Regions from separate parts of the Roseobacter sp. OBYS 0001 genome, predicted to be linked through region 3. Evidence: riboswitches for the same ligand, from Rfam matches in the RefSeq annotation. Region 3 holds a riboswitch; each other region holds the start of a gene.

What was found. A riboswitch is a leader RNA that binds a small molecule or an ion and turns the genes downstream of it on or off. The one in region 3 is predicted to bind cobalamin.
Region 1: another riboswitch for cobalamin. It lies ahead of K5Q35_RS14100 (DUF1636 domain-containing protein); the one in region 3 lies ahead of K5Q35_RS06060 (energy-coupling factor ABC transporter permease).
Region 2: another riboswitch for cobalamin. It lies ahead of K5Q35_RS14790 (DUF1636 domain-containing protein); the one in region 3 lies ahead of K5Q35_RS06060 (energy-coupling factor ABC transporter permease).

The regions. Positions count from the first base shown of each region.
Region 1 covers NZ_BPES01000006.1:182,498-186,651, forward strand. The annotation lists gene cls (cardiolipin synthase) at 1-686, shown strand, start outside; gene K5Q35_RS14095 (acetate/propionate family kinase) at 712-1,863, opposite strand; cobalamin riboswitch at 2,162-2,358, shown strand; gene K5Q35_RS14100 (DUF1636 domain-containing protein) at 2,448-2,825, shown strand; gene cobW (cobalamin biosynthesis protein CobW) at 2,818-3,873, shown strand; gene cobN (cobaltochelatase subunit CobN) at 3,880-4,154, shown strand, end outside.
Region 2 covers NZ_BPES01000007.1:107,103-111,256, reverse strand. The annotation lists gene K5Q35_RS14805 (FecCD family ABC transporter permease) at 1-75, opposite strand, end outside; gene K5Q35_RS14800 (ABC transporter substrate-binding protein) at 135-1,076, opposite strand; gene K5Q35_RS14795 (ABC transporter ATP-binding protein) at 1,089-1,871, opposite strand; gene K5Q35_RS14790 (DUF1636 domain-containing protein) at 1,868-2,272, opposite strand; cobalamin riboswitch at 2,376-2,596, opposite strand; gene K5Q35_RS14785 (hypothetical protein) at 2,756-3,181, shown strand; gene K5Q35_RS14780 (HlyD family secretion protein) at 3,174-4,154, shown strand, end outside.
Region 3 covers NZ_BPES01000002.1:112,540-116,693, forward strand. The annotation lists gene K5Q35_RS06050 (branched-chain amino acid ABC transporter permease) at 1-388, opposite strand, end outside; gene K5Q35_RS06055 (ABC transporter substrate-binding protein) at 440-1,576, opposite strand; cobalamin riboswitch at 1,861-2,013, shown strand; gene K5Q35_RS06060 (energy-coupling factor ABC transporter permease) at 2,064-2,744, shown strand; gene K5Q35_RS06065 (NUDIX hydrolase) at 2,814-3,356, opposite strand; gene K5Q35_RS06070 (cupin domain-containing protein) at 3,580-4,154, shown strand, end outside.

The sequences.
Region 1 (4,154 bases), on a different contig from region 3:
GGCCATGGGTGGACATCATGCTGCGCTTTCAGGGGCCCGTGGTTGCGCAGAACCAATTGCTGTTCATCAGCGATTGGATGCAGGCCACCGGCGAAGCATTCGATCCCGGTGCCTTGAAGGTCGAGTGTCGTTCCCCCGGCTTCCCGGCCCATGCAATCGGGGATGGCCCGACAGAACGCAACGGCGCAACACCGCAGTTGTTTTCCAGCCTTTTCAACTGCGCGCAGAGCACGATAACGCTGACCACACCTTATTTCGTGCCGGATGCGACGGTTTTGGATGCGCTCTGTGCGGCGGCCCATCGCGGCGTGCGTGTAACGCTGATCTTTCCGCAAAAGAATGACAGCTGGATTGTCGCCGCCGCCAGCCGCAGCTATTATCGCAGGCTGCTGTCATCCGGGTGTCATATCCACGAGTTCAAAGCGGGGCTGCTCCATGCCAAGACGCTGACAATAGACGATAAAGTGACGCTGATCGGCTCCTCCAATCTGGATTTGCGCAGTTTCGATCTGAACTATGAAAACAACGTGCTTTTGCAGGACGCCCGCATCACGCAAGCGGTCTGTGACAGGCAGGCCGGGTATATCGCGCAATCCGATCCTGTGCTGCTTGAAGCGGTGCGCGGATGGCCCCGACACGAACGCATCTGGCACAATGTCATCGCCACCATCGGCCCCGTGTTGTGATTGATCCGGCCCAAGGCGTCATGCCCTATGATATTGCCGCATGAACCGCGCGCGCGATGATGCGTTCCTCATCCGTCGGGATGACCATCACGCGTGTTGATCCCGTGCCGATATCGCGCGCATTGCGCTGGTTTTGCTTCGGGTCAACCGTAATGTTCAGGTACTCCAGCCCCTCAACGATGCGGCTGCGGATAGGGGCTGCGTTTTCACCGATGCCCCCGCAGAAGATCAGCGCATCAATCCCCCCCAGCACCGCCGTCAGCGCCCCGATTTCGCGCCGGGCGCGGAATACGTAGTAGTCGATTGCTTCGCGCGCCTGCGGATCATCCGAGGCCAGAAGTTCGCGCATATCGCTGGTGATCCCCGACAGGCCCAACAGCCCGCTTTTGGAATAGAGCATTTCCATCACTTCAAGGGGGGCCATGCCCTTTTGCGTGAGCAGATACAGCACCACACCGGGGTCGATCTGGCCGCAGCGGGTGCCCATGGGCAAACCATCCAATGCCGAAAATCCCATGGTGGACCCGACGCTTTTTCCGTTGGTAATCGCACACATAGACGCCCCGTTGCCCAGATGCGCAATCACCAGCCGCCCTTTGTGCAGGTCGGGGTAGGTGGTTTTGATGACCCCAGTGATGTATTCATAGCTGACCCCGTGAAACCCGTAGCGCCGCACACCTTCGTCATAAAAGGCGCGCGGCAGGGCAAAGGTGTCATTGACCCACGGATGGCCCCGGTGAAACGCCGTGTCAAAACACCCGATCTGAACAGAATCCGGAAAGGCCGCGCGCGCCGCTTCAACCCCGGCCAGGTTATGGGGCTGATGGAGCGGTGCGAGCGGGTTGAACCGGGCAAGCGCCGCCATTACATCGCCGGTCAGCAGCGTGGGTTTCGTAAAATCCGTGCCGCCATGCACAATCCTGTGGCCCACCCCGTGGATGGGCAACCCGGTTATATGCGGTGCCAGCGCCTTGATAACATGATCCAGCGCGGCAGCGGGCGTGGGGGCCGATACCTTCTGTTTGGTTTTTTCCCCGCTGGTGTTCAGGATCAATCGTGCGTTGTCGCCAATTTCATCGACTTGACCGTAGAGCAGCATCTGGGGTTCCGGCGCATCCCGGTAAAGCCCGAATTTCAGCGATGACGAGCCGGTGTTTAATGTGAGGATACCGCTCATGTGGCGGCGACCCGGCGGAACAAAGCGACGATTGCGCGATACGAAACGCGCATGTGCATCCGATCCGCGCGGCTTGTCAGTGTGTTTGGCACATGGCCTCCGAATGTGGGGCCGGCGGTCTGAACACCGGCGTGTTTTCTGATGGTTATAGTTGCAGCCTCGTTATCCGCTGTCACGCGGGTATCTGGCGGCACCCTGTGGCGTGGTGAAACACGCGTACTCTACCGCCAGTTGGCCAATCAGAAAGCGATAATCGCCGGACAAGGCGGTGCGCCATTGACTTCCCACGCCATCGCTGGAAAATGCAGGGCACGATGGTTGTTCCGGTTCAGGCCGGGACATAAAAGGGAACGCGGTGAAATGCCGTGGCTGCCCCCGCAACTGTAAGCGAAGAGTGCCTCTGTCGCACGCCACTGACCGAAAGACGGGTTGGGAAGGCAAAAGAGGCGCGGTGACCCGCGAGCCAGGAGACCTGCCATCACAAACGCAACATAAGACCGGGCGGGGTGCTCCGGAAAGGAATGATATGATGACGGCACATGCTGTTTTAACGGACAATGATGTAACCTGCACTGGCCGCCCCCATGGGTGAGCGCACAGAGATACTGGTGTGCATCAAATGCAAACGCGGCACCGACGTCACCGACGACGGCGAACGTCCGGGCCAGCGCTTGTTTGATGAATTGCAATCGCGCGGTCTGCCCGAGGGGCTGGAACTGCGGGCGGTGGAATGTTTGCAAAACTGCGATTCCGGGTGTTCCGTCGCGCTGCGGGGGGGCGGGGCCAAATGGACCTATCTGTACGGAAACCTGCATGAGGCGTCGCATCTGGACACGCTGATAGAGGGGGCCGCCCTTTATCATGAGACCAGTGATGGTCTGATCCCGTGGCGCACCCGCCCGGAACATTTCAAACGTAACTGTATCGCGCGCATACCGCCGCTGGAGGACAACAATGGCTGATCTTGCAAAACTTCCCGTCACGGTGATCACCGGGTTTCTCGGCTCCGGGAAAACCACGCTGATTTCGCACCTCATTCAGAACCCCGGCGGCAAACGTCTGGCGGTTGTGGTGAATGAATTTGGCGATGTGGGCGTGGATGGTGAAATCCTCAAAGGCTGTGCGATCCCGGATTGCCCGGCAGAAAACATCATGGAACTTGCGAACGGCTGCATCTGCTGCACAGTCGCGGATGATTTCATCCCGACCATCGAAGCGCTCATGGCGTTGGAGCCGCGTCCGGAGCACATCGTGATTGAAACCTCTGGCCTTGCCCTGCCGAAACCGCTGCTCAAGGCGTTTGACTGGCCGGATATCCGTTCGAAAATCACGGTGGATGGCGTCATTGCGCTGGCCGATGCCGAGGCTGTGGCCGCGGGCCGCTTTGCGTCGAATGTGGCGGCGGTGGACGCGCAGCGCCTTGCGGATGAAAGCCTTGATCATGACACGCCCTTGTCCGAGGTCTTTGAAGACCAGATTTCCTGCGCGGATATTATCCTGCTGACCAAGCCCGATCTGGCCGGTGCCGAAGGCGTGGCCAAAGCCAAAGAGGAAATCGCCGCGCGCAGCCCGCGCCCGATCCCGGTGATTGAGGTTGCTGAAGGGCTGATTGATCCGCGCGTCATTCTGGGGCTGGAGGCCGCCGCCGAAGACGATATGGACGCGCGCCCCTCGCATCATGATGGGCATGATGATCACGAACATGACGATTTTGAATCCATCGTGGTGGAGATTCCCGAAGTGTCCGATCCGGCCGAACTGGTTGCCCGCATCGAGGTCCTGGCCAAGGAGCAGAATATCCTGCGCGTCAAAGGCTATGCCTCCGTTGTCGGTAAACCTATGCGGCTCTTGGTGCAGGCGGTGGGCGCGCGCGTGCGCCATCAGTTTGACCGCCCTTGGGCGGAGAATGAACCGCGCCGGGGCCGGTTGGTCGTGATCGCTGAACATGATGACGTGAGCTATGAGGCGGTGCAATCCGTGTTGGTCCCTGTCCCTGCGGCTGCCGAGTAACCTGCCATGCATGTCGTCTTTCGCGAAAGCCATGGTCTGGAAGAGACGGAAACGCCAACCGATCTGGGGCAGACGCCCGCCGATCTGGTTGTGCTCAGCCTGTCTGATTCAGACCTCGGTGCTTTGGCGGAGGCGTGGCGCAAGGGGGGCGGGCCCGAGGGCCGGCTGCCCGGCTTGCGACTGGCCAATATCACGGCGCTGAAACACCCGCTGTCGGTCGATACCTATGTCGAACAAACGCTGTGCAGCGCAAAGGGTATTCTTATTCGGCTGATTGGCGG
Region 2 (4,154 bases), on a different contig from region 3:
AAAGGGGATCGAAACAGCGCCAATGCTGACCGCCATCGTCAGCGATAGCAGCAAAAGGATCCAACCGCACATCATTGCGACAGGATAGACCGCAGATTGCCCGGATCGTGCTGCTGCGGTCTTTGCCATAGGGTTCACTCCGCCCGTAAAGCCGCAGCAAGCGTTTTGACGGCGGCGATGTTGCGTGGACCCGGTGTCGCCTCGACATATTCCAGCGTTACGAAACGGTCGTTCCTGACCGCATCAAGCTGTGCAAAAGCAGGATTGGACATCATGAACGCGCGTTTTTGCGCCGCCGTGACATCGCCGTAGTTGACGATAACGATCACTTCGGGGTTGCGCTCGACAACGGTTTCCCATCCAACCGCCGCCCAGCTTTTCTCCAGACCGTTCATGATATTGACCCCACCGGCAGCCTCGATCAGCGCATTCGGCATCGCATAGCGCCCGGCGGTAAAGGGCACGTCTTCGCCGCTGTCATAGACAAATACGCGCGGCGGGGTGCTGAGGGGCGACAATGACGCGGTGAAGCTGTCCAGTTCCGCGCGGTAGCCTGCCACCAGTGCCTCCGCCTTTTCGGATACATCAAAGATCGCGCCGAGGTTCAGCAGATCGGCATACATATCTTCCATGCTGACGGCGGCTTTCTCACCGATGTGAATGCAGCTTTCGGTAAGCTCGTAGACCTTGATGCCAAAGGGCTCCAACGTTTCGGGCGTCACTTCACCGCCCACTTTCATGCCGTAGTTCCAACCTGCAAAGAAGAAATCAGCATCCGCCCCGATCAGCACTTCCTTGCTGGGGTATTTGGCGGATAATTCGGGCAGGGCTTCGACACCCGCCGTCATTTCCGCATCCAGCGTTTTCCAGCCGGAGATACCCGTATAACCCACCATCCGGTCCGCCAGCCCAAGGACCAGCATCATCTCGGTCAGGTTGACGTCGTTGGAAATCGCAGCCTTCGGCGGCGCGTCGAAGGTGACGGTTCGATTGCAGCTTTGCACCGTTGTCTGCGCCAGCGCGCCGGTGCCCATCAGGATCATAAACAGGGAAGAAAGTATACGTGTCGGCTTCATCGTGTGCTTGCCTTAATGCGGAAGGTGGAAGGATAAGTGTTTGGTCTTGCTCGGACTAAGCTGTTCTGCGCGCGCCTCAACCGCAAATACGTTCGAAACACTATGCGCAGTGAGCACCGCATCAGGCGGCCCCACGCCACGCGTATGTCCGTTTTCGAGCAGCAGAATGGTATCACAGACATCCGCCGCGACATTCAAATCGTGCAGAGAGACGATGATCGTCACATCCAGCGCGCGAATGAGGGCGAGCACCTCAAGCTGATGGCGGATGTCCAGATGGTTGGTCGGCTCATCCAGCACCAGCACCTGAGGCTCTTGCGCTAGGGCGCGGGCCACCATGACCCGCTGGCGTTCACCGCCCGACAGGTTGGCGAGGTCCCGATCTGCCAAATCGCTCAGGTTCAGCGTATCAAGTGCGGCCTCAACGATCTGCGCATCTTTTGCGCCTGCGGTGGCAAAACCAAGGCGGTGCGGTGCGCGACCCAGCGTCACGATTTCGCGCACTGTCAGTCCAAAGGACGACGGCTGTTCCTGCAAAACCGCCGCAACCTTTCGCGCAGCGGCGCGCGGTGGGATCGACCAGATGTCGTCTCCACCGATCCTGATTTGGCCACTCAGCGGCGCCTGATACCGGTAGAGCAGACGCAACAGCGTGGATTTACCCGCCCCATTTGGGCCGACAACGCCCATCACGCTGCCGGGTGCGGCGCGAAAACTGGTCGGTTGCAGCAAGAGCGGCTCTTTGCGGCGCGGCGCCCAACTGATGTTCTCTGCGACGAGGTCCGTGGCGTTCATGAGACACGCACATCGCTGTCTTCCAGCGCAATGATGGCCGCAGGCACACGCGCAAGCGTGGATTTACGTAATTTGCCAGGACGATCAACCGACGAACACCACCCGTCCTCCAGCAGTGCGTAATCACGTGCAAAACGGACCAGATCAGCGATATCCGTCTCCGGCTCTATGTCGCCAAAAAGATAGGTCGCCTTGCGCGTCCCATGATAGGCAACCGTGCAGGGGCGATCACAGCCTGCCATACAGGCAACGCCGGAAATCTCGAACTCTTCGGTGACGCTGTCACCCGCAGCAGCAATCGCCGCGCGCAGTCTGGCAATCAGCTCATAGCCCGGTTTACAGTCGGTGGCTTTATGTCGGCAGGATGTGCAGATTGTTATTCTATGTGTCGGTGTTCCCATGTCGCCCTCCGCGATTGCGCAGGGTGCACTTTGGGACATGTACTTTTCAACGGGTTGGCCCGTAAATCCATCATGACCTCCTGTCCGGACACCCCGCCCGGGTTGAAGTTACATCAATGATGGCAGGTCTCCTGACTCGCGGGTCGCAGCTTGCCCGATCCTTCCCGGATGCAGATGCATCCAGTGGTGATCATCGGGGTCGCTCGCCGCTTACAGTTGCGGGGGCAGTCACGGATTTGGCGTCTGCTAAGAACGCCGCACCGTATTCCCTTTTCAGTCCGGTTTGCTTTTGACTTGCCGAACACCATCTCCCAACCCTTCCCCGAGATTCCGACCCGCGTCAAGCTAAACTCTGTGCGGGTTACCGTGTCGTGCGGGCAACCCGAGACGCGGCATTGCAATGCCAGCAGATTTCTCGCTATGTAGGTTCTGGTATCTTGGGCCCGAAGTGGTCTGCGTCTGTGGTACCACTTTGGAGAACGCATGGAACCTGCAACGCTTCACCCCATGGCGACCGGGCATATTCCCAAATATGTAGCGGCGGCTGACGGCAGTGATTACCTTTTTACTTTCATGGTCATTTTTACGGTCGGTGTCGTAATCCTGATCGGTGTGGCCTATTTCACGCTGCATGCGATACCGGAAAAGCTGGCGCATAAATCGAACCACCCGCAGTTCCAACTGGTTGGCATCTTGTCCTTGCTTGCCCTGTTTACGCATAACGGGCTGTTCTGGGTGGCCGCGATCCTTGTGGCCGGTTTCCAGTTTCCCGATTTCAGCAGCCCGCTGCGCGCCATTGCCGATGCGATTGATCGAAACGGGTCGCGCGATGCGGCGCCCAACGCGCAAACATCCCAAAACAGCGAAACGCCGGTGACGCCGACCCCGAAAGAAACCTCTGATGCTTGAGACACTGATCTGCGCGCTGTTCACGATCTTGCCTGATTATCTTTACCGCCGGTTCCGGCAGGGCAAGAGAATAGGCATCGAAATCAACCTCTTCAGTGTCTGGTATGAACTCAGGTGGGGCATAACCGGATGCGCGATCATGGCACTCACCGTGATTACGACGCTGTTTTATTTTCACCCGGCCACAAATTCCGTTGTGTCCTATTTTCGCACCGTCACGATATTGCCGCAGGCCGGGGGCCGGGTATTGGAAATCTACGTCAAGAACAACGAATTGGTGAACCTCGGCCAGCCGATATTCCGGTTGGAAGACCACTCGCAACGCGCACAGGTCGAAGCCGCAAAGGCAATGATTGCTGAGGCTGATGCGTCCTTGAAAGTGGCGCAAACCGATTTGACCGAAGCGATTGCATCCATCGCCGGGGCCACCGCGGCCCTGAGGCAGGCGGAAGAGGAATTAGAGCGCAATGTGACCCTGCGCGATCAGGGTTCGACCGCCGTGCGCCTTGCTGAAATCGACCGCTTTGAAAACCTTGTCGCGCAACGCTCAGCGCAGCGTGATGCCGCCATCGCGCAACAGGCCGAGACGCAGGAACGGATCGATTCCCTGATACCGGCGCAGAAAGACAACGCGCTGGCACAGTTTGATGCGGCCAACGCCGAACTGGAAAAAACCGTGGTCTATGCGGGTGTGACCGGTCGGGTTGAGCAACTCAGCCTGCAGGTTGGCGACTATATCAGCCCGGTCCTGCGACCGGCAGGCGTGCTGGTGCCCGTGACGTCTGGGCGAAGCCGCTTTCAGGCAGGTTTCAACCAAATGGCCGCGCAGGTCATCAAGCCGGGTATGATTGGTGAAATCGGTTGCATGACCAAGCCCTTCACCGTCATTCCGATGGTGGTCGTGGCGGTTCAGGATGTGATCCCGTCCGGGCAGGTCCGACCCAGCGACCGGCTTCTGGATCCACAAAACAAC
Region 3 (4,154 bases):
CCGACACGGCATCAGGAATATCCAAAAACAGCGGAAAAGAACCGAAGACCCACCGCGTTCCTTCTGAAAAGATCAGGATCAGCGCAAAGGTGGCCAGCACCTGATCAAGGTGATCCGTGGCGTAAAGCCTGCGGATGACAACGGTTTCGATCAAGACGCCCGCCATCGCAGCAGCGGCCATCGCGGCGATCAGTGCAAGCAGGAACGACCCCGTCAGCCCGGCCACAGCCGCCGCCGCAAAAGCCCCGATCATATAGAGCGATCCGTGCGCAAGGTTGATCAGCCCCATAACGCCAAAGATCAGCGTCAGGCCAGCCGCCATCAAAAACAGCATTACGCCGAATTGCAGACCGTTCAGGACCTGTTCAATGATCAGAATTGTGGACATGGTTATTTATACCGGTCCGGGTGCAAGGTCACACCCGGACCAAGGCGTTGCTTACATCTTGCACTCAGCCGCATAGGCATCTGCATGGTCTTCAAGGGCGACGCCGATGATCTTGTTGGTAAAGACATCGCCTTCCTTGATGACCTCGCGGGCATAGATATCCTGAATGGGGTGGTGGTTGGGCCCAAAGGCAAAGTCACCGCGTGTGCTGTCGAAGTCCGCCGCCTTGAGTGCTGCGCGGAAGGCATCCGCATCCGCAGGGCTGGCCGTTGCGAGCGCAGAGATCAGCAGGTTTGCCGTGTCAAACCCTTGGCTGGCATAGAGTGACGGCAAACGCCCGTATTCCGCCTGAAATGTCTCGACAAAGGCGGCATTGGTCGGGTTGTCGATGTCCTTGCTCCACTGCGATGTGTTCACCACACCAAGGGCTGCATCACCAACGGCCTGCAGGATGCCCTGATCAAAGGAAAACGCAGGACCAACCACAGGGATATCAATGCCACTGTCGGCATATTGCTTGAGGAATGAAATCCCCATGCCACCGGGCAGGAAAAAGAACACGGAATCCGCCCCGGACGCGCGGATTTGCGCAATCTCGGCGGCGTAATCGGTTTGACCCAGTTTGGTGAACAACTCCCCAGCCAATTCACCGCCAAAGGTCCGCTTGTAGCCCGTCAGCGCATCCTGACCGGCGGGATAGTTTGGAGCGAGGATAAAGCTGTTGGAATAGCCCGCAGAAGTGGCATAGGCACCAGCGGCCTCGTGCAGGTTATCGTTTTGCCACGCGACGTTGAAATAGTTCGGATGGCATCCCTTACCCGCCAGTGCGGATGGACCCGCATTGGGCGACAGGTAAAACTTGCCCTGTGCGACAGTCGCCGGGACGACGGCCATGGCGAGGTTCGACCAGATGATACCGGTCATTACATCGACCTTCTCGGACTGGATCATCTTGTCGGCCAGTTGCACGGCGATATCGGGTTTGCGCTGATCGTCTTCGATCACGACCTCGATGTCGTCACGGCCCGACTGTTTCACCGCGAGCATGAAGCCGTCGCGCACGTCGATACCAAGCCCGGCGCCGCCCCCCGAAAGGGTCGTGATCATGCCGACCTTGACGCCTTCTGCCGATACGCTGCCTGCCATTGCAGCCAATGCCGCAGACAGAATGAGTGATTTCACCTTCATCTTGATTTCCCCTGTTTTTCCCGGGTGGTTTTTGGTCGTCTGACGCATCGCATCCACCCCTGCAACTGCGTCGATTGTTCATATCCCGCAAGACTTGAGCAGAAACAACAGGGATTTGCCAGCCACCGCAGGACAGAATTGGCCAAAAACTGCGCGCACGACTGCGAACGTGAGATGAAACTGCGTGCACCGACCCCATCCTGCCATGCACACACGTTTCCCAAGAACACGTCATATCCAGATATTCAAAGGTCGCACACAGGCTTGTCTTGCGTTTCTATTCGCGTAAAGATTGCAGGGATGGCGGCCTCTGAGAACGGGCCTTAATTGGGAACCGGGTGCAAGACCCGGACTGCCCCCGCAACTGTAAGCAGCGAAAACGGCCAGAGCGCCAAAAGCTGCAAGTCAGGATACCAACCATCATTCTGCAACTGCCGGAACATTCCGGCCATATAAATGCGTCGGGTGGACGCGAAAGGAAGTAAACATGCATATCGAACCGGGCGTCATGGACGGCGCAAAAATGGTACTGGCCTATGGGACGGCGGCTGCTGCTGCGGGCTATTCCCTCAAACTGATCAATGATGATCTTAAGACCCATTCGGTGGTCTCCTTTGCCCTGCGCTCCGTGATTGCCGCGATCGGGGTGTTTATCTTCTTTGAGATCTTTCCGCATTTCGCGGTCGGTATCTCGGAAGTGCACATCATTCTGGGCACGACGCTGTTTCTGCTGCTTGGGTCCGGTCCCGCCGCGCTTGGCCTGGCGGGCGGTCTGGCGATCCAAGGATTGTTTTTCGCACCTTCCGATGTGCCGATGTATTTCGTCAATGTCTCGACGCTGCTGTTCCCACTGTTTGCGGTGGACGCGCTGGCCAAACGGGTCATTCCACAGACAACGGCCTATGTCGATCTGCGCTATATGGATGTGCTGAAAATGTCGGCTGTCTATCAGGGCGGCGTTGTCGCCTGGGTGGCCTTCTGGGCGATCTACGGGCAAGGCGTCGGGGCCGACAACCTCTCGGCGGTGACAAGCTTTGGCGTGGCCTATCTGCTGGTCATCCTGATCGAACCCTTGGCCGATCTGGCAGCGCTTGCCGGTGCCAAGGGCCTGCGCGCAATGACCGACCGGGGTATCTTTACGCACCGTCTGCATAACGCGGCCACATAACAATGCCTTTGGACCGTGGCGCAACGGCGCGCCGCGGTCCCTTCTCTGCACTGACCTGTTGCACGGTTTCTATCCATGTTCAGAAATGGCCAGCAACCCAAGTGCCGCGATGGTTGGGGCATCCTTGATCTGCCCAGCGCGGATCATGTCATGTATCGCCTCAAGACTGAACGACGCGGTCTGCATATCCTGTTCTTCTTTGTCGCGATTTACGCGCCCCTCTTGCAGCCCAGTTGCCAGAAACGCGTGAAATCCCTGATTTGAAAACCCACATGCTTCGAAAAGATGCCCCAATCTCGTGAGGGAGTGTGCAAGATAACCAGTCTCCTCCTCCAACTCGGCAAGGGCGACCTTTTCCGGGTCCGTGCCCGGCTTGGTTTCCCATGACCCTTGCGGAAATTCCCAATAACGCCCGCCCACCGGATAGCGAAACTGCTGCACCAGCTGAAACCGCCCATCTGCATGCTGCGGGACAATCAGGACAAAGTCATCCTTGTCAACGACGCCGTAAATCCCGTTTGATCCATCAGGGAAAGTCACCACATCTTCATGGACTTTCATCCATCTGTTTTCATAAACGGTGCGGCGTGACTGCCTTTTTATATCACTCATCGCAACACTCCCCTTCAGGTGCATATGCCATATCTTGAACCGGCCCTGCGGGCAGTGATTTGAAATCCGGCACACTCAGGTCTTTCCAATAGATCACACCCGCGATTTGATCCTGCCCGACGCGGCAGCCCACATGCAACGTCAAACGATAGCGTGATCGCCAATTGCAATTTCACCGCCTCATGGTAGGCAAAGTCTGATCACACCTGACCCGGAGCCATCCATGGATTTGCATGCTGACTTTTCGCAACGTGTTGTTGTTCATTCCAACAAGGTTGAGTGGCACCCCTCTCCGATGCCCGGTGTTGACCGGCGAATGCTGGACCGGATCGGGGGTGAGGTCGCGCGCGCCACGACAATCGTGCGGTACGCGCCCAACAGCCGCTTTTCGGAACATACCCATACCGGCGGCGAAGAATTCATTGTCCTGGACGGGGTGTTTTCCGACGAGCACGGCGATTTCCCGGCGGGGTCTTACGTGCGCAACCCGCCGACATCGGCCCACTCCCCTCATTCCGACGCAGGCTGCACGATCTTTGTGAAACTATGGCAATTCCAGCCGGACGATCGCACCCATGTCGTCGTCGACATGAACAAAATGGAATTTATCCCCGATGCGACCCGCGCGGGGGTGGGCGTCATGACCCTGTTCCACGACGATCAGGAAACGGTGCGCGCAGAAAAATGGGCCGCAGGCACTGCAGTTTCGATGGACTTGCCGGATGGTGGCGAGTTTCTGGTGCTGGAGGGCAGCATGACCGAGGGCGGCGATCAGTTGCAACAGGGATCATGGCTGCG